Regions from separate parts of the Streptomyces sp. P17 genome, predicted to be linked through region 2. Evidence: predicted binding sites of a transcription regulator. Region 2 holds the regulator's gene; each other region holds the start of a gene.
The links. Region 2 encodes HspR, which represses chaperone genes until heat shock. Its sites were predicted from a motif close to TTGAGNNNNNNNNNCTCAA; they were not measured.
Positions count from the first base shown of each region.

Region 1: dnaK (molecular chaperone DnaK) is a predicted target of HspR. The motif match lies at 7,518-7,536, and genes of this name have one in related genera.
Region 3: lon (endopeptidase La) is a predicted target of HspR. The motif match lies at 1,255-1,273, and genes of this name have one in related genera.

Region 1 is NZ_JAVRBF010000006.1:77,440-87,796, forward strand. Features, by position in the region: gene RMT89_RS05565 (alkaline phosphatase family protein) at 1-1,792, shown strand, start outside; gene RMT89_RS05570 (MoxR family ATPase) at 1,902-2,963, shown strand; gene RMT89_RS05575 (DUF2201 family putative metallopeptidase) at 3,017-4,750, shown strand; gene RMT89_RS05580 (OsmC family protein) at 4,815-5,243, shown strand; gene RMT89_RS05585 (CorA family divalent cation transporter) at 5,344-6,726, shown strand; gene RMT89_RS05590 (glycerophosphodiester phosphodiesterase family protein) at 6,733-7,482, shown strand; gene dnaK (molecular chaperone DnaK) at 7,583-9,436, shown strand; partial or broken gene RMT89_RS05600 (respiratory nitrate reductase subunit gamma) at 9,437-10,005, opposite strand; gene narJ (nitrate reductase molybdenum cofactor assembly chaperone) at 10,019-10,357, opposite strand, start outside.
Region 2 is NZ_JAVRBF010000048.1:54,189-64,545, forward strand. Features, by position in the region: gene RMT89_RS28110 (helix-turn-helix transcriptional regulator) at 1-461, shown strand, start outside; gene RMT89_RS28115 (LuxR C-terminal-related transcriptional regulator) at 415-1,461, opposite strand; gene RMT89_RS28120 (substrate-binding domain-containing protein) at 1,670-2,791, opposite strand; gene RMT89_RS46085 (hypothetical protein) at 3,213-3,431, shown strand; gene RMT89_RS28130 (heat shock protein transcriptional repressor HspR) at 3,491-3,937, opposite strand; gene dnaJ (molecular chaperone DnaJ) at 3,944-5,125, opposite strand; gene grpE (nucleotide exchange factor GrpE) at 5,159-5,812, opposite strand; gene dnaK (molecular chaperone DnaK) at 5,809-7,659, opposite strand; gene RMT89_RS28150 (MraY family glycosyltransferase) at 7,754-8,773, opposite strand; gene RMT89_RS28155 ((Fe-S)-binding protein) at 8,991-10,357, shown strand, end outside.
Region 3 is NZ_JAVRBF010000012.1:114,355-124,711, reverse strand. Features, by position in the region: gene lon (endopeptidase La) at 1-1,232, opposite strand, end outside; gene RMT89_RS10550 (GNAT family N-acetyltransferase) at 1,402-2,187, shown strand; gene RMT89_RS10545 (spermidine synthase) at 2,645-3,322, shown strand; gene RMT89_RS10540 (response regulator transcription factor) at 3,457-4,194, shown strand; gene RMT89_RS10535 (ATP-binding protein) at 4,191-5,297, shown strand; gene RMT89_RS10530 (multifunctional oxoglutarate decarboxylase/oxoglutarate dehydrogenase thiamine pyrophosphate-binding subunit/dihydrolipoyllysine-residue succinyltransferase subunit) at 5,621-9,367, shown strand; gene RMT89_RS10525 (DUF6104 family protein) at 9,443-9,622, shown strand; gene RMT89_RS10520 (hypothetical protein) at 9,674-10,357, opposite strand, start outside.

The DNA.
Region 1 (10,357 bases), on a different contig from region 2:
CGGCGCCCTCCTGCTGGTCGCCCTGCGGCTGAACCCCGCCGAGCGCGGCGCCGCAGCCTGGGAGACCGCCGTGGTGGTCGCCGCCGTGATGTCCGCGGTCGCCTCCGCCACCGGCGCCGCCCTCGCCGTACGCGACGACGACGCCTACCGTCGCCGGCTGTACCGCCTGGCCGACCGCCGGCGTGGCACCGGGCCGCCGTGTCCGTCCACCCCGGGCACCCTCTTTCTGCAGCTCGACGGGGTGGGGCATGACGTGTTGCGGGACGCCGTCGGCACGGGGCTGATGCCGACCCTCGCCCGCTGGACCGGCGGCGAGCGCCCCACCCACCGGCTCACCCCGTGGCGCACCGACTGGTCAAGCCAGACCGGCGCCAGCCAGCTCGGCATCCTGCACGGCAGCAACCACGACGTCCCGGCGTTCCGCTGGTACGAGAAGGACAGCCGGGAGGTGATGGTGTGCAACCGCCCGACCAGCGCCGCCGAACTCCAGCGCCGTGCCGTCAGGGCGTCCGGCGACGGCGGACTGCTCACCGCCGACGGCGCCAGCCGCGGCAACCTGTTCAGCGGCGGCGCCGACGAACAGGCCCTGGTGCTGTCCATCGCCACCAAGCGCCGCAGCCGCGAGAACCGCTCCCGCGCGGGCTACTTCGCCTACTTCTCCGACCCGGCCAACGCGGTGCGCACCGCGCTGTCGTTCATCGCCGAGGCCGGCCGTGAGATCGGCCAGTCCACCGGGGCCCGGCTGCGCAAGGCCCGCCCGCGGGTCTCGCGCGGCGGTCTCTACCCCTTCGTACGGGCCTTCGCGACCGTCGTCGAACGGGACGTCGTCGTCGCCGCGGTCATGGGCGACATGCTCGCCGGGCGCACCGCCGTCTATGCCGACCTCGTCGCCTACGACGAGGTGGCCCACCACTCGGGCCCGGTGAGCCGGGACGCCGAGAAGGTCCTCGAACGCCTCGACCGGGCGCTGGAACTCATCGAGAACGTCGCCGAGCACGCCCCGCGGCCGTACCGGATCGTCGTGCTCTCCGACCATGGGCAGAGCCCCGGCGAGACGTTCCGCTCCCGCTACGGCCTCACCCTCGGCGACCTGGTACGCGCCGGCTGCGGACTGCCCGTGCCGCGCAAGGCGCAGCGCACGCACAGCGGCGCCGAGGCCCGCGCTGCCGTGCGCGCCGCCCTGCGTATCCCGGTGGAGGAGCGCGGCGAGAAGTACCGTCCCATCCGCCGCTCCGAGCCCATCGTGCTGGCCTCCGGGAACCTCGGCCTGATCTCCTTCCCCGATGTCCCCCACCGGATGACCAAGGAGGAGATCGACGCCCGCCACCCCGCCCTGCTGACCACGCTCGCCAACCACCCCGGCATCGGCTTCCTGCTGGTCCGCAGCGAGCCGCACGGCGGGGTCGTGCTCGGCCCGTTCGGCACCGAGATCCCCCTGGACCGCCTCGACCAGGACCCGGGCCCGCTCGCCCCCTTCGGGCCCGGCGCCGCGGACGCCGTGCGGCGCACCCACTCCTTCCCGCACACCGCCGACATCATGGTCAACTCCATGTACGACCCCGCCGACGGCGAAGTCCTCGCCTTCGAGGAGCAGATCGGCTCGCACGGCGGACTCGGCGGCGCCCAGGGCAAACCCTTCCTGCTCTCCCCCCTCGCCCTGTCCGCGCCGGCCGAGGAGGGGGCGGAGCTGGTCGGCGCCGAGCAGATCCACCGTGTACTGCGCCGCTGGCTGGAGGAGGCGGGCGGGCCGCAGGTGCCGGTGGAGAGGGCGGCCGAGGAGCGGGCGGCCTGAACCGGATAAATCAGGTGACTACGCCAGCCTTCAATTGAGAACCTCGACGGCGAGCAACCACCTACGCGAGAGCGGCGCCGGTTCAGGCGCAAAGAAGGGAGCCTCTGCTTTGCAGGCTGCTGTGACCGTCACCCCCGCCCGTCTTCCGGAACTTCTCCTCGGCCTCGCCACCGTGCGGCCGGTGTTCGTCTGGGGTGCTCCCGGCATCGGAAAGTCCTCGCTGGTGCGGGACTTCGCCGAGTCGCTGGGCCTGGAGTGCGTGAGTCTGCTCGGTACCCAGCTCGCGCCCGAGGACCTGATCGGCGTGCCGCAGATCCGCGACGGGCGGTCGGTGTTCTGCCCGCCGGAGACCATCGCCCGCGACGAGCCGTACTGTCTGTTCCTGGACGAGCTGAACGCGGCCACCCCGGATGTGCAGAAGGCGTTCTACTCGCTGATCCTGGACCGCCGTATCGGCAACTACGAGCTGCCCAAGGGGTCCATCGTCATCGGGGCCGGCAACCGCGCCACCGACAACGCGCTCGCCCGCCCGATCGCCTCCGCGCTGGTCAACCGGCTCACCCATGTGCATCTGGAGGCCTCGCCCAAGGACTGGCTGGTCTGGGCCGGGAACAACGGCGTCCACCCCTGGGTGGTGGACCATCTCACCGACCGGCCCGACCAGCTGTGGTCCAAGCCGCCCAAGACCGAGGAGCCGTTCTCCACGCCGCGCTCCTGGCACATGCTCTCCGACGCGCTGCACTCCTTCGGGCGCGGCCTGGACGAGGAGACCCTGAAGGTCCTCGCCCACGGCACGCTGACGCCCGCCCACGCGACCGCGTTCTGCGGATACGTCAAGATCGTCCGCAGCCAGTTCGGCATCGAGGCGATCATCAAGGGCGACGCCCGCTGGCCGAACCGTCTTGAGGACCGCGATCTGCTCTACTACCTCGCCGACTCCTTCCGCGGCCGGCTGATCAAGGAACTGCCCGCGAGCAAGGAGCACATGTCGGCGAACGGCCGTCAGACCGCCTACCGCGCCAAGTCGCTGCTCGTGCAGCTCGCGGAGATCTCCGTCGAGGTCGCCCAGACCGTCATCGCCTCCGACGCCGACGGCAACCCCGTACTGCCCTCGTGGTTCCTCGTCGAGGCGGCCCGGGACATGCCGCGGCTGGTGGAGGCGCGCCGGTGAGCCGTCAGCGGCCCAAGAAGCGGGACCTCGCGGCGGAGGCCTTCGCCGAGGGAATGCGCCTGGTGAAGGCCAACCCGGCGCTGGCGGCCGTGGAGTTCGACGTCTGCCGCCAGGAGAACTGCGTACTGGCCCCGCGTGAAGGGCTCGTACGCGTCTGTTCCTCCGCCACCCTGCACGTCCATCCGGACCGCCTGGCCGACCCGGCCGCCTGGGCCTGGGCCCTCGCCCACGCCGTCCTCCACCTCGGCTTCGGTCATGTTCCGGCGGCCAAGGGCGAGCGCGTCCAGCCCGACGCCTGCGAGCTCGCCGCCCGCTGTGTCGTCGTCAACCGCTTCCTGCTCGGCTTCACCATCGGCAAGACCCCGGAGAACCTCCCGGCCTCCTACCCCGACGGTGACGAGGAGCAGCTCACCGCGCGCTGGCGCCGCGACGGCATCCCGGCCGCGTACGAGCGCTGCGGCACCGCGGGCGGCGAGCCCGACCTGCGCCTCGTGGAGTGGCACGGCTGGTACGGGCAGCCGCCGGACCACCAGCTGGCCTTCGCCACCGCGCTGACCCGGACCGTGTCCGCGGCGATGGACATGGCGGGCGGCCGCCGCGAGGGCCTGGACGGTGAACCGGCCCGGCAGCGCCCCTGGCAGCGCGCCCTGAGCTGGTTCATCGCCTCCTACCCGCTGCTCGCCGGGATCGCGGCCGGCGTCAAGCTGGTCGCCGACGCCGAACTCGCCCGCGCGCACGCCATCTCCGTCGCCGCGGTGAACGCCGAGGCGGGCGAGATCTACATCAACCCGCTCTCCTCCTTCGAGGACGAGGAGTGGCGGTTCATCCTCGCCCACGAGATGCTGCACGCCGCCCTGCGCCACGGCGACCGCTGCGGCTCCCGTGACCCGTACCACTTCAACGTCGCCTGCGACTACGTCATCAACGGCTGGCTGAAGGAGATGGACGTCGGCACCATGCCCGAGGGCCTGCTGTACGACGCCCGGCTCGCGGGCCTGTCCGCCGAGGAGGTCTACGACCGGCTCGCGGGCGACCCGCGCCGGATGCGCCGCCTTGCCACCCTGCGCGGCAAGGGCGTCGGAGACATCCTCGGCGGCCCGCTGTGCCCGCCGGGCGACTTCGTCGACCTCGACGAGTTCTACCGGCGCGGCCTGTACCAGGGCCTGGATCTGCACCAGCGGCAGGAACGCGGCTTCCTGCCCGGCGGCCTGGTCGAGGAGATCCGCGCGCTCAGCCATCCGCCGCTGCCCTGGGACGCGCAACTGGCCCGCTGGTTCGACGAGTTCGTGCCCCGCCCGGAACCGGTACGGACGTACGCGCGCCCGGCGCGCCGCCAGGCGTCCACGCCCGACATCCCGCGCGCGGGACGGTACTTCCCGCCCGAGGAGATCGCCCGCTGCACCTTCGGCGTGGTCCTGGACACCTCCGGCTCCATGGACCGGGTCCTGCTCGGCAAGGCGCTCGGCGCCATCGCCTCCTACGCCGACGCCCGGGACGTCCCCGCCGCGCGGGTCGTGTTCTGCGACGCGGCCCCGCACGACGCGGGATATGTGCCAGTCACCGACATCGCCGGGCGGGTGCGGGTGCACGGCCGGGGCGGCACGGGGCTCCAGCCGGGCATCGATCTGCTGCACCGGGCGGACGACTTCCCGCCCGGCGCGCCGGTCCTGGTCATCACGGACGGCTGGTGCGATGTCCTCAGGGTGCGGCGCGAGCACGCCTACCTGATCCCGCAGGGCGCCCGGCTGCCGTTCACCGCACGCGGGCCGGTCTTCCGGGTGAGCTGAGCCGGAATGTGGTCGGATGGTGCACACGGACCCCGAACACGGGACCTCACTGAAGGGATTCATCGTGGCAACCACGCGCTCCGCACACACCGTGTGGGAAGGCAACCTGTTCCAGGGCAACGGCGTCGTCACCTTCGACTCCTCCGGCGCAATCGCCGCGCAGCCGGTGTCGTGGCCGTCGCGTGCCGAGGCGGCGAACGGCAAGACCAGCCCGGAGGAGCTGATCGCGGCCGCGCACTCCAGCTGCTACTGCATGGCCTTCTCCAACGGCCTCGACAAGGCCGGCACCCCGCCCACCAAGCTGGTCACCTCCGCGGACGTGACCTTCCAGCCCGGTGAGGGCATTACCGGTATCCACCTCACCGTCGAGGGCACGGTGCCCGGCATCAGCGAGGAGGACTTCCTCGCCGCCGCCGAGGACGCCAAGGCCAACTGCCCGGTCAGCCAGGCCCTCAAGGCAGTCCCGATCACCCTCACCGCGAAGCTCGCCTGAGCGTCGGGGATCATGGCTCGCGCAGGCCGCCCGTCCGGGGCGGCCTGCGCGACGTCCGTTCGGGGTATGACATGGACGCCGACGAGTCGGAAGGACCGCGATGGTGACGGGAACGGCAGGCAGCGCCACGGTGCTTGACTCCGCCACTCGGGAACTCACCCGCATTCTCCTGCTGTTCAGCCTGGGCTGCCGCATCCGCCCGCCCGAACCCGCCCCCGAGGGCCTCGTCGACCGGTTCCCGTTCGGCCGGTTCCGGCCGCACCTGGAGTCCGGCGAGGCGGTGCTGCCCGTACCGGTGCTCACCGAGCGCATAACCCCCGGCGACCTCAGGCTGCCCGACGGGGACCACGGCCTTGCCCTCGCCTCCGTCGACCTCCTCGTCGCCGCCACCCCGCGCGGGGACGCCACCCTGCTTCTGGACTGCGAGTTCGCCGGGGACACGGACGCGCTCGCCGTCGCCTCCTGGCTCGCCACCACCTGCTTCGAGCGCGAGTACCTGCGACTCGGGGACCGGGCGCTGCTGGACGTGCTGCAGGAGCGCCTGGGCCTGACGGATCCCCTCACCTTCGGGCTCAACGTGCACCAACTCGTCTTCCCCGGCGGCCGCTTGCGCGAGGAACTCCTCGCCCACGACGACGAGGCCCGTCAGTCCGCCCTGCTCAACGGCATCATCTACCGCGGCAAGATGCCGGCCCGGGCCGCCGACCGGCTCACGGTCAGCGTGCCGCCCAACCTCAGGAACCACGGCGTCACCCTCTCCGCCCACGGCCGCGGTGTCTCCGTCCAGGCGGGCTGGGCCGTCCACGTGGAGAACGGCCTGGCCGTGGTCGCCCTCGGCATGATGTCCGCACTGGCCGTCCTGCAGCGCACCCGGCTCGCGGCCTTCGCGATGATGAAGCAGAACGAACAGGCCCTGACCGACTCGCCCTCCGAGATCCGCCAGCTGATCTCCCGCCTGTCGGACGGCGTGAACGAGCTCCAGCTGGACCTCGCCTTCGGGGTCGAGGCGTACGTCGACAGCCTGCTGATCCCGGAGATGCTCACGGAGGGCTTCCAGTCGTCGCTGCGCGACACCCTCGGTATCCGCGACAGCCTCGACAACTCGGCGCGCATGGTCGAGCGCCTGACCTCCGTCATCAACGCCCGCTCGGCCGCCCTGGACGCCGCCCTCGCGGAACGGGACGAGCGGCAGAACCGCGTCATCTCCGCGCTGGTCGCGGCGGCCACCCTGATCGCCCTGCCACCGACCCTGCTGCTGGCGTTCTTCGGCGTGAACGCCACGAACGTGGACGAGGGCCGCTCCATCCTCGACCTCGGCCGGTACGGCCCCGCGTACGCTCTGGCCTGGCTGCCCTTCGTCGTGCTGGTCGTGATCGGATACTTCCTGCTCCGGAAGGTCAGCAGACGGCCCGGCACCCTGCTGCCCGCGTCCGACCCGCCGACCGCTCCGGTGCCCGCACCTCGTACCTCGACCGGGAGTTGACCGATCATGCCGCGACGACCCGCCGTCTCCGCCCACCGCGGCGGCTCCGAACGCGCCGGCGCCGCCACCTGGGAGGCGTACGAGGACGCGCTGCTCAGCGGCGCGGAGTACGTCGAGTTCGACATCCGGCGGACCGCGGACGGCGTCCTCGTCGTCTACCACGACGCCCGCGCCGACCACACCGGGCCGCCGCTGTCGACGATCACCCACGCCGAGCTGAGCGAGCGGACCGGATACGCGGTACCGGTCGTCGACGAGGTCATGGAGCTGATCGCGGGCAGACTCGCCGGCCACCTCGACCTCAAGGAGGTCGGCTACGAGCGCGAGGTGATCGACCGGGCCGTCGCCCTGCTCGGGGAGGACGGCTTCGTCGCCACCACCCTGGAGGACCGTTCCGTCGCCGCGATCTCCCGGGCCTTCCCCGGGGCGCGCACGGCACTGTCGCTCGGGCGGAACCGCGACGAGATCGGCTGGGCCCGGCTCCCCGGGACCCGGCTCAGCGAGCTGCTGCCGATGCGGCGCGTGCGGGCTTGTGGGGCCGGCGGAGTCGCGGTGCACCAGCAGCTCGCGCGGGCAAGCGTGCTGCGGGAGGCGACCCGGCACGGCCTGTTCTCCATGGTGTGGACGGTCAACGACGACACCCTGATGCGGACCTTCCTCGACCACCCGCGCGTGGACGTGCTGATCACCGACCGGCCCCGGCGGGCCGTGGCCCTGCGCGGCGAGCCGCGGGAGCCGGAGCGGGTGATCGGCTGAGTGTCCGCACCCTGGGTACCCGCACCATTGCACCATTGACAAGAGCGCACTCAAGTTTTGTGCTGGAGTTCCGGAAGTGCCCTGGCGGAAGGGGACAGCGATGGGACGTGCGGTCGGTATCGATCTCGGGACCACGAACTCCGTGGTGGCCGTGCTGGAGGGCGGCGAACCCACCGTCGTCGCCAATGCGGAGGGGGCCAGGACCACACCGTCGGTCGTGGCCTTCGCCAAGAACGGCGAGGTGCTCGTCGGCGAGGTGGCCAAGCGGCAGGCGGTGACCAACGTCGAGCGGACCGCCCGCTCGGTCAAGCGCCACATGGGCGACGGCGACTGGCGCTTCCCGCAGGAAGGCTCCGTCGACGGCACCCGCTACCGCGCCCAGGAGCTGTCGGCGCGGGTGCTGCAGAAGCTGAAGCGGGACGCCGAGTCCTATCTCGGCGAGGACGTCACCGACGCCGTGATCACCGTCCCGGCCTACTTCGACGACGCCCAGCGGCAGGCGACCAAGGAGGCCGGGGAGATCGCGGGCCTGAACGTGCTGCGGATCATCAACGAGCCGACCGCCGCGGCCCTGGCCTACGGCCTGGACCGGGGCGAGGAGCAGACCGTCCTCGTCTTCGACCTCGGCGGCGGCACCTTCGACGTCTCCCTGCTGGAGATCGGCGACGGCGTCATCGAGGTCAAGGCCACCAACGGCGACACCCACCTCGGCGGCGACGACTGGGACCAGCGGGTCGTCGAGCATCTGGTGAAGAAGTTCAAGGGGCAGTACGGCATCGACCTCGGCAACGACAAGATGGCCCTGCAGCGGCTGCGCGAGGGCGCCGAGAAGGCCAAGATCGAGCTGTCCAGCTCCTCGGAGACGACGATCAACCTGCCCTACATCACCGCCTCCGCCGAGGGCCCGCTGCACCTCGACGAGAAGATGACCCGGGCCCAGTTCCAGGAGCTCACCGCCGATCTCCTCGACCGCTGCAAGACGCCCTTCCACCAGGCGGTCAAGGACGCCGGGATCAAGCTCGCCGCGGTCGACCATGTGATCCTCGTCGGCGGCTCGACCCGGATGCCCGCCGTCACGGAACTGGTGAAGGAGCTGACCGGCAAGGACCCGCACAAGGGCGTCAACCCCGACGAGGTCGTGGCCGTCGGCGCCGCCCTGCAGGCGGGTGTGATCCGCGGTGACGTCAAGGACGTGCTGCTGCTCGACGTGACCCCGCTGTCCCTCGGTATCGAGACCAAGGGCGGCATCATGACCAAGCTGATCGAGCGCAACACCACGATCCCGACCCGGCGTTCGGAGATCTTCACCACCGCCACCGACAACCAGCCCTCGGTCGGCATCCAGGTCTACCAGGGCGAACGCGAGATCGCGGCCTACAACAAGAAGCTCGGTGTCTTCGACCTCACGGGCCTGCCGCCCGCGCCCCGGGGCGTTCCGCAGATCGAGGTCGCCTTCGACATCGACGCCAACGGCATCATGCATGTCTCCGCCAAGGACCTGGCCACCGGGCGCGAACAGAAGATGACCGTCACCGGCGGCTCGGCCCTGCCCAAGGACGACATCGACCGGATGATGCGGGACGCCGAGCAGTACGCGGAGGAGGACCGCAAGCGCCGGGAGGCCGCCGAGACCCGCAACCAGGCCGAGCAACTCGTCTACCAGACCGAGAAGTTCGTCCGCGACAACGAGGAACAGGTCCCCTCCGACACCAGGTCCGAGGTGGAATCCGCGATCACCGAGCTCAAGGGTCTCCTGGAACGCAACGCCGACACCGGCGAGTTGCGCACCGGCGTCGAGAAACTCGCCACCGTCAGCCAGAAGATGGGCCAGGCGATGTACGCCCAGGCCCAGTCGGAGCCGACCGGCCGGCAGGCCACGCCTCCGGACGAGGAAGGCGTGGTGGACGCGGAGATCGTCGACGACGAGAAGGACCAGAAGGGAGGAGCCGCCTAGTCAGGACTTCGCGCGCTCCCAGCCCCGTCGCTCCGGACGCGGGCCGAGCTGCTCGGGGTCCCGGGTGCGGTACACCACGTACGGCCGGAAGAGGTACTGCGCCGGGGCGCTGAACATGTGCACCAGCCGGCGCCATGCCGATCACGGCGTGGACCTGGTACAGCACCGGGACGCCTTCCATCAGGCCGGTGTCCGGGCTGAGGTGAACAGGCTGCGGGACCACGGGGCGATGGAGTGACGGTAGTGGTAGCCGTCGCCGGAGGCGTGGGTCAGCTTGGCGATCATGCCCATCACGATCGCCGCGACCAGCTCCGCGGTGCCGCCGTAGAGGGAGAACAGGTGGCAGGTGTGCTCGCTGACGGCGACGGCGTCCGTCCATGACTCCGGGATGACGGGCCGACGACATGGCCGGCCGGCACGAACAGGATGCCGTAGTGGAAGGCCGGGGAGGCGATGTTGAGCAGCTTCGACCCGCAGAGCCGGGAGGAGCGGGTGGTCCAGCCGTACTTGTCGTAGCGGTAGCGCCGGATCAGGCCCGCGACGAGCAGGGCGAGGACGACGTACGGCAGGACGCCTCAGAGGTCATCGGCGCACCCCGGGGCGTGCGGTCGGCAGCGCGGCGCACACGGCGTCGAGGACGGAGGCGTACGGTGTGCCGAAGTCGGTGAGCCGGGAGCGGAGTTGCTCCAGGCCGTCGCGGTGCTCGGTGAGCAGGTCGGTGTTGCCGGTGCGGGCCGCGAACTCCAGGACCGCGGGCAGGAAGTCGGGCAGCTCCTCGCCGCTGAACTCCAGGCCGTGCTCCCGGTAGACGTCCTTGAAGCGCACCAGCGACATCCCGCGGCTCCGGGTGTCCCCGTCCCGCCACCGGGTCAGGTACAGACTGTGCCGGTTCTTGAAGTCGAAGACCCGCACATAGTGCGC
Region 2 (10,357 bases):
ACTCCCCCCAGGTCACGGCGCGTTACGAGGATCTCGTCGGCGATGTCGAGGCGCGGACCCTGGACGAGGTCACCGACCGGCTGATCTGCGTCGACCGCACCGTCGCCTTCATCCCGGCCAGCGCCGACGCCACCCACGCCCTGGAGATCCGCCACCCGGCGCTGATCTCCTACTTCGCCACCACCTTCGACCGGCTCTGGCACCTGGCTACCCCGATGTACCCCGAGGCGGTCCAGCAGCCGACGCTGAACGGCATCACCCCGCGCCAGCGCGCCATCGCCCGGCTGCTGGTCGAGGGTCACACCGACACCGTCATCGCGGACCGGCTCGGCATGAACGTCCGTACCGCCCGCGTCCACATCGCCAAGCTGGCGGCGACGCTGGGCAGTGAGAGCCGGGCCCAGCTCGGCTACCTCATCGGACAGTCGGGGATCCTCGGCCAGGAACGTCAGGAAGACTGATCGGGCCGAGGCCGTTCGGGCGGGGCGGTCCGTCCAGGCCGGCCTGGGCGATCCGGACCCCGAGCTGGGTACGGCTGGCCGCGCCGAGTGTCTCCGAGAGCCGGGCGATATGGGCGCGGCAGGTGCGGACGCTGATGCCGAGGCGCTCGGCGATCACCGCGTCCTGGTGGCCCTCGGCGAGCAGCGCGGCGATGGACCGCTCACGGTAGGAGATGCCCTCGATGCCGGTCTCGGGCAGCGGCGCGGTGAGCGGGATCGCGAGGCGCCACAGCCGCTCGAAGACCGTCACCAGGTACTGCACGAGCGCCGGGTGACGCAGTTCCAGGGCCAGGGTGCGGTCCGCGTTGGCGGGGATGAAGGCGACCGTGCGGTCGAAGAGGATGAGGCGGTCGATGACCTCCTCCAGGGTCCGCGCCTGCACCGCGTCGCCCATCAGCTCCAGGTAGTTGAGCAGCCCCTGCCCGTGGCGGGCCACGTGCGTGTACAGGTCGCGCATCCGTACCCCGCGGGCGCGCAGCGCCATCGCCCGGTGCAGGCCCTCCGTCAGCTCGTGCTCGGGGCGGATACCGCCCGGCTGCACCGTGAGCACCTCCGTGGTGCAGGCGTCGGTCGCCTCGTCCATGGCGGCCTGGATCCGGGACAGCCCGTCCAGGACCCGGATCGCGGTGCCCTCCGCGGAGGCGTTCTGCGCCAGCGGGCCAAGGCCCGCGTACCACTCGAAGGCCGCGACCGCCGAGCCCATCCGCCGCTGGCTCGCGCTGACCTCGTCGTACACCCCGCGCAGCAGCCGGGTCATGACCTCCTGCGGGGACGTCGGCACCAGCCAGGTCATGTCGTCGGGGTCCGGGTGCAGGAGAGCCAGCTCCAGCAGACAGGGCACCGCCTCCGCGTCCTCGCGGGGCACACGGCCGCGCCGTACGGCCCGGGAATACACCCGATCCCCGGCCTCGCACAGTCGGTCAGCACCGTGTGGATGCTCGTCCGTCCCGTGCCCGGCCATCGCCCATCCCACCCCCGGTTCCAGCGTCTTCCGCAGCGCAAACTATGCGCGGACGCGACGTGGTCCGCAACACGCCTCGGCGGCCCTCGCGGCCCGGCCGGCCCCGGTGTGTCCGCTTATGCGCACCGGGCGTCCGAACTCGGTTTCCGGACACACGGAATGGCCCGGTCCGCGGTGGACCGGGCCATGACCTACGTCTTCGCGAGGGCTACTTGGTGAGCCCGATCTCCTCGCACGCCGACTCGTACTTGGCGGCGCAGATCTCGGAGAACTTGTAGATGCCGTCGTTGAGGACGGTGTCCTTGATGTTCTCCGTCGTCAGCGCGACCACCGGGACGAGCTGGGCCGGGATGTCCTTGGTGGTGGGGCTGTCGACGCGGTCCGCGGTGAGGGAGTCGAACTTGATCTCCTTGCCCTGGATCAGGGCCACGGCCATCTCCGCGGCGGACTCGGCCTCCTCCGGGTAGGACTTGTACACGCTCATGTACTGCTCGCCCGTGACGATCCGCTGCACGGCGTCGAGTTCGGCGTCCTGGCCGGTGATCGGCGGCAGCTCGGTGACGCCCGCCGCCTCCAGGGCCTTGATGACACCGCCGGCCATGCCGTCGTTGGCGGAGTAGACGGCCTTGATGTTGTTGACGCCGATCTCCTCGATCGCCTCGGCCATGTTGGCCTCGGCGTTCTCCGGCTTCCAGTCCTTGGTGTCGTAGGACTTGGCGATCGTCACCTGGCCGTTGAGCTCGGAGAGGGCGCCCGCCTTGAACTGCTTGGCGTTCGGGTCGGTGGGCGAGCCGTTCATCATGACGATCTTCGTCGAGGTGTCGATGTTGCCGCCGAGCGCGGACATCAGCGAGCGGCCCTGCACCTCGCCGACGAGCTCGTTGTCGAAGGAGATGTACGCGTCGATCGGCCCCTCGGCCAGCCGGTCGTAGGCGATGACCGGGATACCGGCCTCCTTGGCCTTCTCCACATCGGCCGCGATGGCCTTGGAGTCCACCGCGTCCAGCAGGATGACGTCGACCTGGTCGTCGATCATCTTCTGCATCTGGGTGCTCTGCGTAGCGGCGCTCGCGTCGGCGTTGGCGTAGGCGACCGCACCCTTGTTGTCGGTGAGCGCCGCGACCTTGGCCCGGATGATGGGGTGGTCGAACTTGTCGTAGCGGGTGTTGGCCTTCTCCGGCAGCAGCAGGCCCACCGTGATGTCGTCCCCCTTGGTCGGACTCGCGTCGGCGCTGTCTCCCGTCACACCGAGGGCTCCACAGGCGGAGAGCGAGAGGACAAGGGAGCCTGCAGCCGCTGCAACGGCGGTACGGCGGGTACGGGTGTTCACTGCGCTTGCCTTCCGGACGAGGGTGCGATTCGCAACCCAGGTGAAGGAAGCCAACGCGGCCTTCGTTCACCCGTCAAGGAACAAGCATCTAATGAGATAGCAACGTTAACGTGTGCATCTTCTGTGCAGACAGTGTCACCGGAGTAGATCCAATGGATCACTGCAGGTCAATGCGGTCACATTGTGACGGATGAGCCTGTGCGACCCAGATGAGGCAACTGCACGACCTCGGGTGCCGTGCTTGCACAACGGACATCACTGGCGGTGACGCTGCGTTTGCGTCCAGCCCCATCCCGGCGCTTGCGCTGCGGTGGTGGGGCGGAGGCCGTTGCCGGGACCCCGCGTCGCCACAACGCCCACGCGCGTGCGCGGATGTTGGGGTTGCCACGCCTCCTTGCGGCGCCTCTTCTTCAGGCGGCGTTTGGCGGACGGGGTGTTCTTCTTCTGCAGTTTCCGTCGCTGCCCGCGCTCGCGGGCGCGGGCGCGGGTGCGGGTGATCTCCCGCCCGGCCATGATCTCGCCGTCGCTGGTGGTGGCGATGTTCGTCGACGACGACGGGAACTCCTCCTTCCAGTGGACCGGCGAGGCGCAGATCGTCGTCGCGACCGAGCTGGACCTGACGCAGACGACCACGCCGTAGGGCCGCAGAAAGAAAGGGGCCCGGGGAGAACCCCGGGCCCCTTCACGCTCAACGCCTGCCTAGTCCTTGGCCTTCTTCGGCCGCCACACCACCAGTGCGCTGGTCTGCTGCACCTCCTGGTACGGCACCAGGTCACGGCGGTACGAGGCGTGTACCGCGGCCTCGCGTTGCTGCATCGCGGCGGCGGCGCCGTCGAGGGCCGACTGGAGTTCCGCGACCCGGTTGTGCAGGGCGGCAACCTGGTTCTCCAGCTCGATGATCCGCTTGATACCGGCCAGGTTGATGCCCTCGTCCTGCGACAACTGCTGGACGGTGCGCAGCAGTTCGATGTCGCGGGCCGAGTAGCGGCGGCCCCGGCCGGCCGTGCGGTCCGGGGACACCAGCCCCAGTCGGTCGTACTGGCGCAGCGTCTGCGGGTGCAGGCCGGACAGCTGGGCCGCCACCGAGATGACGTAGACCGGGGTCTCCTCGGTCAGTTCATACGGATTGCGTCGACGGCCGTCCATCTGGCATCAAGCTCCCTTCGCGGCCTGGAACAGCTCCGCCCGCGGATCCTCTCCCGCGGTCGCCTCGCGATACGCCTCCAGCGCGTCACGAGCCTTCCCCGTCACGTCCTTCGGGACACTCACCTCGACGGTGACCAGCAGGTCCCCGCGGGTGCCGTCCTTGCGGACCGCGCCCTTGCCCCGGGCGCGCATGGTGCGGCCGTTGGGGGTGCCGGGCGGCAGCTTCAGGGTGACCGACGGGCCGCCCAGGGTGGGCACCCGCACCTCGCCGCCGAGGGCCGCTTCCGCGAACGTCACCGGGACGGTCACCGTCAGGTTGTCGCCCTTGCGGCCGAACACCGGGTGCGCGTCCACATGCACCGTGACGTACAGGTCGCCGGCCGGGCCGCCCCGCTCTCCGGGCGCGCCCTTGCCGCGCAGCCGGATGCGCTGGTTGTCGCTCACCCCGGCCGGGATGCGCACCTGCATGGTCCGCGAGGACTTCGCCCGGCCGCTGCCCATGCAGATCTCGCAGGGGTTCTCCGCGATCAGACCGCGGCCCTTGCAGTCCGGGCAGGGGTCGGTCAGCGAGAAGCCGCCGCCGGAGCCCCGGGCCACCTGTCCGGTGCCGACACAGGTCGGGCACACCCGCGGGTTGCCGTTCTTGTCGCCGGTGCCCGAACAGGCCTTGCACGGAGACTGCGAGGACATCCGCAGCGGTACGGTCGCGCCCTCGATGGCCTCGGTGAAGGTGAGCGTGACCTCGGTGTCGATGTCCTGGCCGCGCCTGGGCTGCACCCGGGTGGTACCCGAGCTGCCCCGGTTGAACAGTCCCCCGAAGACGTCACCGAGCCCGCCGCCGAAGCCCCCGGCGCCCTGGCCGCCGCCCTGGGCGCCGCCTCCGAAGAGGTCGCCCAGGTCGAAGTTGAAGTTGCCGCCGCCCGCGCCCGGCCCCGGGCGGAAGCCGCCGTTGCCGAAGAGGGTGCGGGCCTCGTCGTACTCCTTGCGCTTCTTGGGGTCGCCGAGGATGTCGTTCGCCTCGGAGATCTCCTTGAAGCGCTCCTCGGCCTTGGCGTTGCCCTTGTTGGCGTCCGGGTGGTACTCGCGGGCGAGCTTCCGGTACGCCTTCTTGATCTCGGCCTCGGTGGCGTCCTTGGGGACGCCGAGGACCTTGTAGTAGTCCTTCTCGATGAAGTCCTTGGTGCTCATCCTCGACGTCCCTCCTTTCTCATCGGTTCAAGCTCAGCCCTCGTCCGGGCCACCGCTCTCCTTGTCGTCGCCCGCCTCCGCCTCGTCGGCCTTGACGGTCTGGGCGCCGGGCTGCGGCTCGGCGACGGCCACCCGCGCGGGGCGGATGGTGCGCTCGCCGATGCGATACCCCGGCTGGAGGATCGCGACGCAGGTCGTCTCGGTGACGTCCGGCGCGTAGCTGTGCATCAGGGCCTCGTGGATCGTCGGGTCGAAGGGCTCGCCCTCCTTGCCGAACTGCTGCAGACCCATCTTCGCCGCGACGGTCTCCAGCGACTCCGCGACGGACTTGAATCCGCCGAGGAGCTCGCCGTGTTCCCGGGCGCGGCCGATGTCGTCGAGCACGGGCAGGAGCTCGGTCAGGAGGTTCGCGATGGCGATCTCCCGCACCGTGATCCGGTCCCGCTCCACGCGGCGGCGGTAGTTCTGGAACTCGGCCTGGAGCCGCTGGAGGTCCGCGGTGCGCTCTTCGAGCGCCTTGCGCACCTGGTCCAGCTGGGCCGTCAGACCCGCGATCTGTGCTGCGTCCCCGGCCGGGGCCGCCCCCTCGCCGTTCGGCGGGGTGGCGGCCTGCGGCTCGGCGTCGTCGGGGGTCGCGCCGGAGGGGACGTCGGGCTTCTCCTCGAAGCCCGGGGTCTCCTCGGTCACGCGGCACCGTCCTTGCGCTCGTCGTCGACGATCTCGGCGTCGACGACATCGTCGTCCGCGGCCTTGGCACCACCATCGGTGGCACCCTCGGGGCCGCCCGCGGCCTGGGCGCCCTGGGCGTCGGCGTACATCGCCTGGCCGAGCTTCTGCGAGACCGCGGCGACCTTCTCGGTGGCGGTGCGGATCTCGGCGGTGTCCTCGCCCTTGAGCGCGGCCTTCAGCTCCTCGACGGACGCCTCGACCTCGGTCTTGATCTCGCCCGGGACCTTGTCCTCGTTGTCCTTGAGGAACTTCTCGGTCTGGTAGACGAGCTGCTCGCCCTGGTTGCGGGTCTCGGCGGCCTCGCGGCGCTTGTGGTCCTCCTCCGCGTACTGCTCGGCCTCCTGGCGCATGCGGTCGACCTCGTCCTTCGGCAGCGAGGAGCCGCCGGTGACGGTCATCTTCTGCTCCTTGCCGGTGCCGAGGTCCTTCGCGGTCACGTGCATGATGCCGTTGGCGTCGATGTCGAAGGCGACCTCGATCTGCGGGACGCCACGCGGGGCCGGCGGCAGACCCGTCAGCTCGAACATCCCGAGCTTCTTGTTGTACGCCGCGATCTCGCGCTCGCCCTGGTAGACCTGGATCTGCACGGACGGCTGGTTGTCCTCGGCCGTCGTGAAGATCTCGGAGCGCTTCGTGGGGATCGTGGTGTTGCGCTCGATCAGCTTGGTCATGATGCCGCCCTTGGTCTCGATACCGAGGGACAGCGGGGTCACGTCGAGGAGCAGGACGTCCTTGACCTCACCCTTGAGGACACCGGCCTGGAGGGCGGCGCCGATGGCGACGACCTCGTCCGGGTTGACGCCCTTGTTGGCGTCCTTGCCGCCGGTCAGCTCCTTGACGAGCTCGGCGACGGCGGGCATACGGGTGGAGCCACCGACGAGGACGACGTGGTCGATCTCGTTGATGGAGATGCCGGCGTCCTTGATGACGTTGTGGAACGGCGTCTTGCAGCGCTCCAGCAGGTCCGCGGTCAGCTGCTGGAACTGGGCGCGGGTCAGCTTCTCGTCGAGGTGCAGGGGGCCCTCGGCGGAGGCGGTGATGTAGGGCAGGTTGATCGAGGTCTCGGTGGACGAGGACAGCTCGATCTTGGCCTTCTCGGCGGCCTCGCGCAGACGCTGGAGCGCCATCTTGTCCTTGGCGAGGTCCACGCCGTGACCGGACTTGAACTGCTGCACCAGGTAGTCGACGACGCGCTGGTCCCAGTCGTCACCACCGAGATGGTTGTCACCGTTGGTGGCCTTCACCTCGACGACGCCGTCGCCGATCTCCAGCAGGGACACGTCGAAGGTGCCGCCACCAAGGTCGAAGACGAGGATCGTCTGGTCGTCCTTGTCGAGGCCGTAGGCGAGCGCGGCCGCGGTCGGCTCGTTGACGATGCGCAGGACGTTCAGACCGGCGATCTCACCGGCCTCCTTGGTGGCCTGGCGCTCGGAGTCGTTGAAGTACGCGGGGACGGTGATGACCGCGTCGGTCACCTTCTCGCCCAGGTAGGACTCGGCGTCCCGCTTCAGCTTCTGCAGGATGAAGGCGGAGATCTGCTGCGGGTTGAAGGGCTTCCCGTCGAGCTCGATCTTCCAGTCGGTGCCCATGTGGCGCTTCACGGACCGGATGGTGCGGTCCACGTTGGTGACCGCCTGGCGCTTGGCCACCTCGCCGACGAGCACTTCACCGTTCTTCGCGAAGGCGACGACGGACGGCGTGGTCCTGGCGCCCTCGGCGTTGGTGATGACGGTGGGCTCGCCGCCTTCAAGAACGCTGACGACAGAGTTAGTCGTGCCCAGGTCGATGCCGACCGCACGTGCCATGGTTGATTCCTCCAGCTGACTTGAGTGGAACGGACTCAAGTGTGCACGACGCCGGGAAATGGGTCAACAGACCTGAGCCTGTGAGGCTCAACTCTTATCCGTTCCTTACACGCAACTGCGGTCTGACCTGCACGGTTGCGGTGGGCCGAGCCACCGGACGCTTGACTTTCAACAGCAGGAGTACGGCGATCAGGGCACCCGCCGCGACCCACAGCACCCCCGACCGGGCAACCCACCCCAGGTGCACGAGCACCCCCATGAGCACCCCGCCGAAGGCCCCCGCGCCGAGTACGACGGTCGCGCCCCGCGGAGTGAGCCCGAGCCGCCGGAGCCGATGGGCGAGATGGTCGGGACCGCCCCGCAGCAACGGACGGCCACCGAGCCGTCGCGCCAGGACGACGAGGACGACATCGGCGCTCGCAACGGCGGTGAGGGCGAACAACACCCCCGCGCCGGTGCCCGCTTCGTATCCGGCGCGGGTCAGCACGGCCGCCGAGGCGAGCAAGAACCCGGCGAACAGGGAGCCGCAGGCGCCCAGTCCCACGCGCGCGGGATGCCAGTTGTGCATGAGGAACCCGGTCAGCGCGGCGGCCAGCACGCTCAGCAGCACCGCGAGCCCGTCCATCACCTCCGCCGCCGCACAGACGCCGACCCCGAATGCGGTGACGACTCCCACGGTCCCGGCGACCGCGTCGGCATGGTCGAGCGCCCGAAAGGCGAGCGTCACGCCGACGATCCAGCCGGCGGCGGCCAGACCGCCGAGCACCCCGGTCTCCTCGTACGGCACCGCGCAGGCCGCCGCCACGGCCGTACCGCCCACCAGGAACCGCGCCTTGACCCGCCGTACGTCGGCGACCAGGCCGAGCGCGGCGACGGCCGCCGCCGCGACGAGCAGTCGGGGGATGCCCGAGCCGAGCGGGGCGACACCGGTCCAGTCGCCGGCCGCCCCGACCAGACAGGTGACTAGCACGACGGCCACGCCGCCGCCGAGCGGCAGGGGCCGTTGTCTGCGTCTGTCCAGGAGCCCCAGGTGCAGGGCGGGCCCTCTGACCAGGGCGGTGAGGACGGCGGAGAGGAGCAGGGCGGTGGTGGCGGCGGCGATCCCGTAGAGCACGGATCTAAATTAGTGCTGTATGTACTAATTTGATGCGAATAACACGATCGGTTCGTAGCGGTTTCTTAAGGCAACCCTCAGCGACACAGATCACCGAGGCGCTGACTACAGTGCGACGGAGGATGGGGGTAGTCTCAGACGGACTGCATAAGTTACCGCTTAGTAATACCGCTAAGTGTCCTCCCCGAAGAACCTCGCAGGCCCGAGGAGCCCCGAAATGCAACTCGCCGCGATCATCGTGTCGATGGTCCTCATGGCAGTCGGCGTCGCCCTGTTCGGCCGTGCCGTCCTGCAGATCGTCCGCTTCATGATGCTCGGCCAGCCGCTCCCGGCCGGGGCCCGGACCAACGATCCGGTCCTGCGGACCATCACCGTGGCCAAGGAGTTCCTCGGCCACACCCGGATGAACCGCTGGGGCATCGTCGGCATCGCGCACTGGTTCGTGGCGATCGGCTTCTACACGCTGCTGCTGACGATCGTGAACGCCATCGGCCAGCTGTTCCAGGCCGACTGGCTGCTGCCGGTCATCGGTGACTGGGCGCCGTACAACGTCTTCGTCGAGTTCATCGGCACCATGACGATCGTCGGCATCCTGGTCCTGATCGCCATCCGGCAGCTGTCGCGGCCGGGCGGCGCGGGCCGCAAGTCCCGGTTCGCGGGCTCCAACACGGGCCAGGCGTACTTCGTCGAGGCGGTCATCCTCGTCGTCGGCGTCTGCATCTTCATGCTGCACGCGCTGGAGGGCGCCCAGCACAACGTGGACAGCTACGAGGCGTCGTTCTTCATCTCGTACCCGGTGGTGTCGGCGCTGGAGGGCCTGGACCTCTCCACGCTGCAGAACCTCACCTACTTCTTCGCCGGTCTGAAGATCGCGGCCTCCTTCATCTGGATGATCACGGTCTCCCTGAAGACCGACATGGGTGTGGCCTGGCACCGCTTCCTCGGCTTCCCGAACATCTGGTTCAAGCGCAACGCCAACGGCGAGACCTCGCTGGGCGCGCTGCTGCCGATGACCTCCGGTGGCAAGCCGATCGACTTCTCCGACCCCGGCGAGGACGACGTCTTCGGTGTCTCCCAGGTCGAGCAGTTCTCCTGGAAGGGCCTGCTCGACTTCTCCACCTGCACCGAGTGCGGCCGCTGCCAGTCGCAGTGCCCGGCCTGGAACACGGGCAAGCCGCTCTCCCCGAAGCTCCTCATCATGTCGCTGCGCGACCACGCGCACGCCAAGGCGCCGTACCTGCTCGCGGGCGGCGGCAAGACGATGGAGGGCGAGGAGAAGGCGTCTGCCGAGGCTTTGAAGGATGTGCCGGCTGCCGCTCTGGCGGAGGCCGAGCGCCCGCTCATCGGCACCGCCGAGGCTGTATCTGACAGCGGCTTCGCCGCGGGCGGCGTCATCGACCCGGACGTCCTGTGGTCCTGCACCACCTGCGGCGCCTGCGTCGAGCAGTGCCCGGTGGACATCGAGCACATCGACCACATCGTCGACATGCGCCGCTACCAGGTGATGATCGAGTCCGCGTTCCCGTCCGAGGCGGGCACGATGCTCAAGAACCTGGAGAAGAAGGGCAACCCCTGGGGCCTGGC
Region 3 (10,357 bases), on a different contig from region 2:
ACGTACGTACGCCGGTGACCGCGGATCTCCGCCTCGTCGCGGACGCCGCCGAGAGCGACGCGGACGAACTTGCGCCCCATCGCGTGGGCGACCGACTCACCGAGCGAGGTCTTGCCGACGCCAGGCGGGCCGACGAGAGCCAGTACGGCACCGCCGCGCCGGCCGCCGACGACCCCGAGGCCCCGGTCGCTACGGCGCTTGCGCACCGCCAGGTACTCGGTGATCCGCTCCTTCACGTCATCGAGTCCGGCGTGCTCGGCGTCCAGGACGGACTTCGCGCCCTCGATGTCGTAGGCGTCCTCGGTGCGCTCGTTCCACGGCAGTTCGAGGACGGTGTCCAGCCAGGTCCGGATCCAGGAGCCCTCGGGCGACTGGTCGCTGGACCGCTCCAGCTTGTCGACCTCCTTGAGGGCGGCCTCGCGGACCTTCTCCGGCAGGTCGGCGGCCTCGACGCGGGCGCGGTAGTCGTCGGACTCCTCGGCAGGATCTTTGCCGATCTCGCCGTTCAGCTCGCGCAGCTCCTTGCGCACGGCCTCCAGCTGGCGGCGCAGCAGGAACTCGCGCTGCTGCTTGTCGACGCCCTCCTGGACGTCCTTGGCGATGGTCTCGGCGACGTCCTGCTCGGCGAGGTGGTCGCGCAGTTGCTGGGTGGCGAGCCGGAGCCGGGCGACCGGGTCGGCGGTCTCCAGCAGCTCGACCTTCTGTTCGGTGGTGAGGAAGGGCGAGTACCCGGAGTTGTCGGCGAGCGCGGAGATGTCGTCGATGGCCTGGACCCGGTCCACGACCTGCCAGGCGCCGCGCTTGCGCAGCCAGGCGGTGGCGAGCGCCTTGTACTCCTTCACCAGATCCGCGACCTGCCCCGGCAGCGGGTCGGGCGCGCTTTCGTCGATCCGGGTCCCCTCGACCCACAGGGCCGCGCCAGGACCGGTCGTCCCGGCGCCGATCTTCACGCGGTCACGGCCGCGGATCAGGGCGCCCGGGTCACCGTCGGCGAGCCGGCCGACCTGCTCGACCGTGCCGAGCACACCGGTGCTCGCGTACGTGCCGTCGATGCGCGGAACCAGCAGGACCCGTGGCTTTCCCGGCTGGGACCGGGCGGCGGCCTGGGCCGCCTCCACGGCGGCGCGTACATCGGCGTCGTTCAGATCCAGCGGGACCACCATTCCGGGCAGCACGACCTCGTCGTCGAGCGGCAGCACAGGCAGGGTGAGCGGTGTGGACGTCGAACCCATGATCTCCCCTTCGGCAGTCAAGTTGAGCTATGCCGACTCAATGCTTGGGAGTTCTTGAATGTTCCCCGGTCTTCGTTCGCCCTGAGCGATCAGCCGAACTGCACCCAGCGACCTGCGGCTTCTCCGAAAACCACTTGCCGTGCCCACCGCATTCCCCGACCGTCTTCCCGTGACCGACACAGAGATCCTTCTCGCCGCCTACGACGACCAGATGCGCGGCGCGCCCCCGAACCCGCCCGCTGGGGTCACGTACGAACAGGACGGCCCGTTGCTGCGGGTGGTCGGCGGATTCCGGGGCTTCGTCAGTGGCCCACGCTCCCTCGGCGTGCACGGCGCCGACCTCGACCGGCTCATCGCCCGGCAGCGCGACTTCTTCGCGGCGCGCGGTGAGGCGGTGGAGTGGAAGACGCGGTCGCACGACGACCCGGCCGACCTCACCGACCGGCTGCGCGCGGCGGGCTTCACGCCCGAGGACCAGGAGACGGTGCTGATCGGACGCGCCGCCGAGATGGCCGTACGCGAGCCCGCCCTGCCGCCGGGTGTGACGCTGCGCCGGGTCACGGCGGACCCGGACATGCGCCGGATCGCCGCCATGGAGTCGGTGGTGTGGGGCCAGGACCGGGGCTGGCTCGCCGAGGATCTGACCGGCCGGGTCGCCGCCGCGCCGGACGAGATCGCCGTGTATGTCGCGGAGGCGGAGGGGGAGGTCGTCTCCGCGGCCTGGCTCGTCCACCGCGCGGGCACCGAGTTCGCGAGCCTGTGGGGCGGGTCGACGCTGGCCGAGTGGCGGGGCCGCGGGATCTACCGCGCCCTGGTCGCCACCCGTGCCGCGCTCGCGGTCGGACGCGGGGTCACCTATCTGCACGTCGACGCCTCCGACGACAGCGCACCCATCCTGCGCCGCCTGGGCTTCGAGGCGGTGACGACGACCACGCCGTACGTCTGGAATCCTTGATCCGCCGATCGCAAGGTTCCCGTGGTCCTCCCGCAACACGGTTCACAGGAACGCGCCGCACACTGCAAGCTCGATCACAGCCTGTGGGTGACTTGCGCGGTTTTACGGGGACTTGGGGAAACGGATGACCGGTACCCCTCGCACCGCTCGGGGATCAGAACCATGCCGCGGGATTCGCCCGGCGCGACGACGATCCGTCCCGGCGCTCCGAAGGACAGGGTGTACCGGGTCCACGGCGTACGTCCCCCGGGCCATCAGCGGAGGAAGCAGTTCGTGCCCGTACGCGTGAGGGGCGTGGACGGGAAGCGCGAGCCGGGACATCGGCGCCGTCAGCGCGGTCTCGCACCCGGGGCACACGAAAGCATCCACGAACCCTCCCCCGTACGCCGGGGATTCTGCCCGCCCCCGTCCCGCGGACCCACCGAGGTGCGCGCGCCCGACCTGCCAAAATGAGCGGATGGCCACTTCGTACGACATCCCCGAAGTCCTGGACCGTCGCGAAGGCCCGTACGGCGAGGTCGTGTTGCGGCGCCACGGTGAGCTGCTGCAGATCATCGCCAACGGGTGTTTTCTCATGGACACCTCCGACGGGCGCTCCGAGCGGCTGCTCGTCGACGCGGCGCGGGACGCGCTGGACGGCAGGCCCGCGCCGAGTGTGCTGATCGCGGGCCTGGGCGTGGGGTTCTCGCTCGCACACGCCGCCGCCGATCCGCGCTGGGGACGGATCTCGGTCGTCGAACGGGAGCGGGCCATCATCGACTGGCACCGCACCGGACCGCTCTCGGACCTCACCGAACAGGCCTTCTCCGACCCCCGCACCCAGATCGTCGAAACGGATCTGATCGAATACGTCAATGAGACATCCGCCACGTTCGACGCGCTGTGTCTCGACATCGACAACGGCCCCGACTGGACCGTCACCGAGGGCAACGACAGCCTGTACTCGACGGCCGGACTGGCAAGCTGCGCAAGGGTGTTGAGCCCCGGTGGGGTACTGGCCGTATGGTCCGCGCAGCCCTCTCCGGAATTCGAAGAAACCTTGCGGAATGCCGGGTTCAATCAGGTGCGTACCGAAGAGATCCCCGTTGCCCGGGGCGTTCCCGACGTCGTGCACCTCGCCGTCGGACCTGGATAGCCGAGCTGCGGTGACTCCCCGTACGCTGCTTCCCTGGCGCGGATCATTCAAGCGTCAATCGCAAGCATGCGCAGGCATGTGCCAGACAAACGGATCACCCCACGGATTCCGGAAAGCAACTTCAGGGGCGGGCGATGGAGCAGACACACACCTCCCACAACGGCACGCAGGCGACGCCTGGCGCACAGCGCCGGGTGCTGGTGGTCGAGGACGATCCGACCATCGTGGACGCCATCGCGGCCCGCCTGCGCGCCGAGGGATTCCTCGTGCAGACCGCGGGCGACGGGCCCGCGGCCGTCGACACGGCGGAGGCCTGGCAGCCCGACCTGCTGATCCTCGACATCATGCTGCCGGGCTTCGACGGCTTGGAGGTCTGCCGTCGCGTACAGGCGCAGCGCCCGGTACCGGTGCTGATGCTCACCGCGCGGGACGACGAGACCGACATGCTGGTCGGGCTCGGCGTCGGCGCCGACGACTACATGACCAAGCCGTTCTCGATGCGGGAGCTGGCCGCACGCGTGCATGTGCTGCTGCGCCGGGTGGAGCGGGCCGCCATCGCGGCCTCCACACCCCGCAGCGGCATCCTGCGCCTCGGCGAGCTGGAGATCGACCACGCGCAGCGCAGGGTGCGGGTGCGCTCGGAGGACGTGCATCTGACGCCCACCGAGTTCGACCTCCTGGTGTGTCTGGCGAACACCCCGCGCGCGGTGCTCTCCCGTGAGCAGCTGCTCGCGGAGGTGTGGGACTGGGCGGACGCCTCCGGCACCCGGACCGTCGACAGCCACATCAAGGCGCTGCGCCGGAAGATCGGTGCCGAACGCATCCGTACCGTGCACGGCGTGGGCTACGCCCTGGAGACCCCGACGCCATGAGCGACGGGCCGGCCGCGCGGAGAGGCCCCGGGGAGCCCTGGGGCGGCGTACGTCCGTTCTCGATCAAGACCAAGCTGGGTGCGCTGGTCGTCATCTCGGTGCTGATCACCACCGGTCTGTCGATGATCGCGGTGCAGACCAAGACGGAGCTGCGCTTCATCACGGTCTTCTCGATGATCGCCACCCTGCTGATCACGCAGTTCGTGGCGCATTCGCTCACCGCGCCGCTGGACGAGATGAACGCGGTCGCCCGCTCGATCTCGCACGGCGACTACTCGCGCCGGGTGCGGGAGAACCGCAGGGACGAGCTCGGCGACCTGGCCGAGACGATCAATGTCATGGCCGACGAGCTGGAGGCCCAGGACCAGCAGCGCAAGGAGCTGGTCGCGAACGTCTCGCACGAGTTGCGCACGCCCATCGCGGGCTTGCGCGCGGTGCTGGAGAACATCGTCGACGGGGTCACCGAGGCCGACCCGGAGACCATGCGCACCGCGCTGAAACAGACGGAGCGCCTCGGCCGCCTGGTCGAGACGCTGATGGACCTGTCCCGCCTGGACAACGGCGTCGTCCCGCTGAAGAAGCGTCGTTTCGAGGTGTGGCCCTATCTGTCCGGGGTGCTGAAGGAGGCCAACATGGTCGCCTCCACGCGCGCGGGCATCGCCTCGGGCTCGGGCGGCCACACGCGTACGGACGTCCATCTGCACCTCGACGTCTCACCGCCGGAGCTGACCGCGCACGCGGACCCCGAGCGCATCCACCAGGTCGTGGCGAATCTCATCGACAACGCGGTCAAGCACAGCCCGGCGCACGGGCGCGTGACGGTGAAGGCCCGCCGCGGGGACTGGCCCGAGTCGCTGGAGCTGGAGGTGCTGGACGAGGGACCCGGGATCCCGAAGTCGGAGTGGCACCGGGTCTTCGAGCGGTTCAACCGCGGTGCCGTGTCCGCGCCGCACGGTCCGGGCAGCGACGGCGGTACGGGTCTGGGCCTGGCCATCGCCCGCTGGGCGGTGGATCTGCACGGCGGCCGGATCGGAGTGGCCGAATCCGAGCGGGGTTGCCGGATTCTTGTCACTCTTCCGGGCCTGCCATCCGTGCCGAGTTGACGTAGGGTTCGAACCGGAGCCACAAGATCCACGGGCGTCCGGCCAGACGGACACGTGTGATCAGGCAGGGGCCCGCGCTTTCAGCGCGTCAGGCCCAAATGGCGCGCGGCGCCAGCCGCTCCAGTGGAGCCGACGCATGCGTCGGGGCATCCCTGAGCAACCGGAACCTCGCTTGTTTCCCGCCATTTCCAAGCCCGAAACACGCTCTCCGATGTGACTTACGCGACGATGAACGGGCCCGGCCTGACCTTCCCGGTCATGGAGGCGTAGCCTTTATTCCCGCTGTCCATCACCTTGTGAAGCGGAAGAGGGCGGTTGCCGCCGTGTCGCCACAGTCCCCCAGTAACTCGAGCATCTCGACCGACACCGACCAAGCGGGGAAGAACCCCGCGGCCGCGTTCGGTCCGAACGAGTGGCTCGTCGACGAGATCTATCAGCAGTACCTCCAGGACCCCAATTCGGTGGACCGAGCCTGGTGGGACTTCTTCGCCGACTACAAGCCGGGCGCGGCCGCCGCCTCGGCCCCGCCGGCTCCCGCCGCTCCGGCCCCGGCTCCGGCGGCTCCCGCCCCGGCTCCCGCGGCCCCGAAGCCGGCCGCTGCCGCTCCGGCGCCCGCCGCGCCCGCTCCGGCCCCGGCCGCCGCGAAGGCCACCGCCGCCAAGCCGGCCGCGAAGGCGGCGCCCGCGGCGGCCCCGGCCGCCGACGGCCCCGAGCTGGTGCCGCTGCGCGGCCCCGCCGCCGCGGTCGCGAAGAACATGAACGCCTCGCTGGAGCTGCCGACGGCCACGTCCGTGCGCGCGGTCCCGGTGAAGCTGCTGTTCGACAACCGCATCGTCATCAACAACCACCTCAAGCGCGCCCGGGGCGGGAAGATCTCCTTCACGCACCTGATCGGCTACGCGATGGTGCAGGCCATCAAGGCCATGCCGGCGATGAACTACGCGTTCGGCGAGAAGGACGGCAAGCCGACGCTGATCAAGCCGGCGCACGTCAACCTCGGCCTGGCCATCGACCTGGTGAAGCCCAACGGCGACCGCCAGCTCGTCGTGGCCGCCATCAAGAAGGCCGAGACGCTGAACTTCTTCGAGTTCTGGCAGGCCTACGAGGACATCGTCCGCCGCGCCCGCGACGGCAAGCTGACGATGGACGACTTCACCGGCGTCACGGTCTCCCTGACCAACCCCGGCGGCCTCGGCACCGTCCACTCGGTCCCGCGTCTGATGCCCGGCCAGTCGGTCATCATGGGCGTCGGCTCCATGGACTACCCGGCGGAGTTCCAGGGCACCTCCCAGGACACCCTGAACAAGCTCGGCATCTCGAAGGTCATGACGCTCACGTCGACCTACGACCACCGGGTCATCCAGGGCGCCGCCTCCGGCGAGTTCCTGCGCCAGGTCGCGAACCTCCTCCTCGGCGAGAACGGCTTCTACGACGACATCTTCGAGGCGCTGCGGATCCCGTACGAGCCGGTCCGCTGGCTCAAGGACATCGACGCCAGCCACGACGACGACGTCACCAAGGCCGCCCGGGTCTTCGAGCTGATCCACTCCTACCGGGTCCGCGGCCATGTCATGGCCGACACCGACCCGCTGGAGTACCGCCAGCGCAAGCACCCCGACCTGGACATCACCGAGCACGGCCTCACCCTGTGGGACCTGGAGCGCGAGTTCGCGGTCGGCGGTTTCGCGGGCAAGTCCCTGATGAAGCTGCGCGACATCCTCGGCGTGCTGCGCGACTCGTACTGCCGCACCACCGGCGTCGAGTTCATGCACATCCAGGACCCCAAGCAGCGCAAGTGGATCCAGGACCGCATCGAGCGCGCGCACACCAAGCCGGAGCGCGAGGAGCAGCTGCGCATCCTGCGCCGGCTGAACGCCGCGGAGGCCTTCGAGACCTTCCTGCAGACGAAGTACGTCGGCCAGAAGCGCTTCTCGCTGGAGGGCGGCGAGTCGGTCATCCCGCTGCTGGACGCGGTCATCGACAGCGCGGCGGAGTCGCGTCTGGACGAGGTCGTCATCGGCATGGCCCACCGCGGCCGGCTGAACGTCCTGGCGAACATCGTCGGCAAGTCGTACGCCCAGATCTTCCGCGAGTTCGAGGGCAACCTCGACCCGAAGTCGATGCACGGCTCCGGCGACGTGAAGTACCACCTGGGCGCCGAGGGCACCTTCACGGGCCTGGACGGCGAGCAGATCAAGGTCTCCCTGGTCGCGAACCCCTCGCACCTGGAGGCGGTGGACCCGGTCCTGGAGGGCGTCGCGCGCGCCAAGCAGGACATCATCAACAAGGGCGGCACGGACTTCACCGTCCTGCCGGTGGCCCTGCACGGCGACGCGGCCTTCGCGGGCCAGGGCGTGGTGGCCGAGACCCTGAACATGTCGCAGCTGCGCGGCTACCGCACCGGCGGCACGGTCCACATCGTCATCAACAACCAGGTCGGCTTCACGGCGGCTCCCGAGTCGTCGCGCTCCTCGATGTACGCCACCGACGTGGCGCGCATGATCGAGGCCCCGATCTTCCACGTGAACGGCGACGACCCCGAGGCCGTCGTCCGGGTTGCCCGTCTGGCCTTCGAGTTCCGCCAGGCGTTCAACAAGGACGTCGTGATCGACCTCATCTGCTACCGCCGCCGCGGTCACAACGAGTCGGACAACCCGGCCTTCACCCAGCCGCTGATGTACGACCTGATCGACAAGAAGCGCTCGGTGCGCAAGCTCTACACCGAGTCGCTGATCGGTCGCGGCGACATCACCCTGGAAGAGGCCGAGCAGGCACTCCAGGACTACCAGGGCCAGCTGGAGAAGGTCTTCACGGAGGTCCGTGAGGCCACCGCGCAGCCGGCCACGGCCGAGCCGTCGGACCCGCAGGCCGAGTTCCCGGTCGCGGTGAACACCGCGGTCACCGCCGAGGTCGTCAAGCGGATCGCCGAGTCCCAGGTCAACATCCCCGACACCATCACCGTCCACCCGCGTCTGCTGCCGCAGCTGCAGCGCCGGGCGTCGATGGTCGAGGACGGCACCATCGACTGGGGCATGGGCGAGACCCTCGCGGTCGGCTCGCTGCTCCTGGAGGGCGTCCCGGTCCGTCTGGCGGGCCAGGACTCCCAGCGCGGCACCTTCGGCCAGCGCCACGCGGTGATCATCGACCGTGAGACGGGCGACGAGTTCACGCCGCTGATGTACCTCTCCGAGGACCAGGCGCGGCTGAACGTCTACAACTCCCTGCTGTCCGAGTACGCGGCGATGGGCTTCGAGTACGGCTACTCGCTGGCCCGCCCCGAGTCCCTCGTGATGTGGGAGGCGCAGTTCGGCGACTTCGTCAACGGCGCGCAGACGGTCGTGGACGAGTTCATCTCGTCGGCGGAGCAGAAGTGGGGCCAGACCTCCGGCGTCACCCTGCTCCTCCCGCACGGCTACGAGGGCCAGGGCCCGGACCACTCCTCGGCCCGCCCGGAGCGCTTCCTCCAGCTCTGCGCCCAGAACAACATGACGGTGGCCATGCCCACGTCCCCGTCGAACTACTTCCACCTCCTGCGCTGGCAGGTGCACAACCCGCACCACAAGCCGCTGGTCGTCTTCACCCCGAAGTCGATGCTGCGTCTGAAGGCCGCGGCGTCGAAGGCGGACGAGTTCACCACGGGCCAGTTCCGCCCGGTCATCGGCGACGCGTCGGTGGACCCGGCGGCGGTCAAGAAGGTCGTCTTCTGCGCAGGCAAGGTCTACTACGACCTCGAAGCCGAGCGTCAGAAGCGCGGCGTGACGGACACCGCGATCATCCGCATCGAGCGCCTGTACCCGCTGCCGGGTGCCGAGCTCCAGGCCGAGATCGCCAAGTACCCGAACGCCGAGAAGTACCTGTGGGCCCAGGAAGAGCCGGCGAACCAGGGCGCGTGGCCGTTCATCGCCCTGAACCTCATTGACCACCTGGACCTGGCGGTCGGCGCGGACGTCCCGCACGGCGAGCGCCTGCGCCGTATCTCCCGCCCGCACGGCTCGTCGCCGGCGGTGGGTTCGGCCAAGCGCCACCAGGCCGAGCAGGAGCAGCTCGTGCGCGAGGTGTTCGAGGCGTAGGTCTCCGTCGTACACGGCGGCGGGGGCCCCCCCCCCCGGGGGGGGGGGGCGCCGCCGCCGTTTATCCTGGTGGGCATGTACTTCACCGACCGAGGCATCGAAGAACTGGAGAAGCGGCGCGGCGCGGAGGAGGTCACGTTCGAGTGGCTGGCCGAGCAGCTGCGCACGTTCGTCGACCTGAACCCGGACTTCGAGGTGCCGGTGGAGCGCCTGGCGACCTGGCTGGCCCGGTTGGACGACGAGGACGACGAGTAGTCCTTCGCGGTACGGCGGAGTGGAGCGGGGCGCCCTGAGGCGCCCCGTTCGTCAGTCGCGCGGCCTTGTCACGTCGTACGCCAGGCCCAGCGCGCCGTGTGCCAGCAGCAGCGTCCCCGCCACGATCCAGCCGCCGTTGCGGCGCCGTAGGCCAAGAGCCGTGAGCGGGAGGCCGGTGGCGATCTGGGCGACGGCGAGCGCGCGGGCCATGGGGCTGCCGGACCAGGGGAGCCAGGGGTCCAGGCGGCCCACGCCGACCGCGTCGAGCTCGGCGCGGACCGTCTCGCGCCAGCCCGGCCACTCGACGGCACGGGTCCCCGGCTGGGAGCGGGCCGTTTCGTGCAGACGGTCGGCGGGGTCGCCGGGGGTGAGACCGGCGGGGAGGGAGACTCCCGCGCGCGTGAGGACCGCGAGCAGCGCGCGCAGCCGGGCGCGGGCGTCGGCGGCGGAGTCCGGCCGGGTGAGCCGCTCCAGGGACTCCATGTCGAGGACGGGGTCCAGGCCCAGGCGGGCGGCGAAGGTGCGCATGGCCTCGTCCTCGCCCACCGGAGTGCCGTTGGTGAGCCAGACGTAGCCCACGGGGCGGCGGAAGCCCGACGCGAGGGTGTAGCCGGCGCGGTCCTCGTCCCACCACAGCGCGAGGACGGGCCAGGGGGCGCCGACGGCGAGGGCGGTGGCCCAGCCGGTGAGCACGCGGTCGACCGGTTCGCCGCCGTGCGCCCAGGGCGCGCCCTC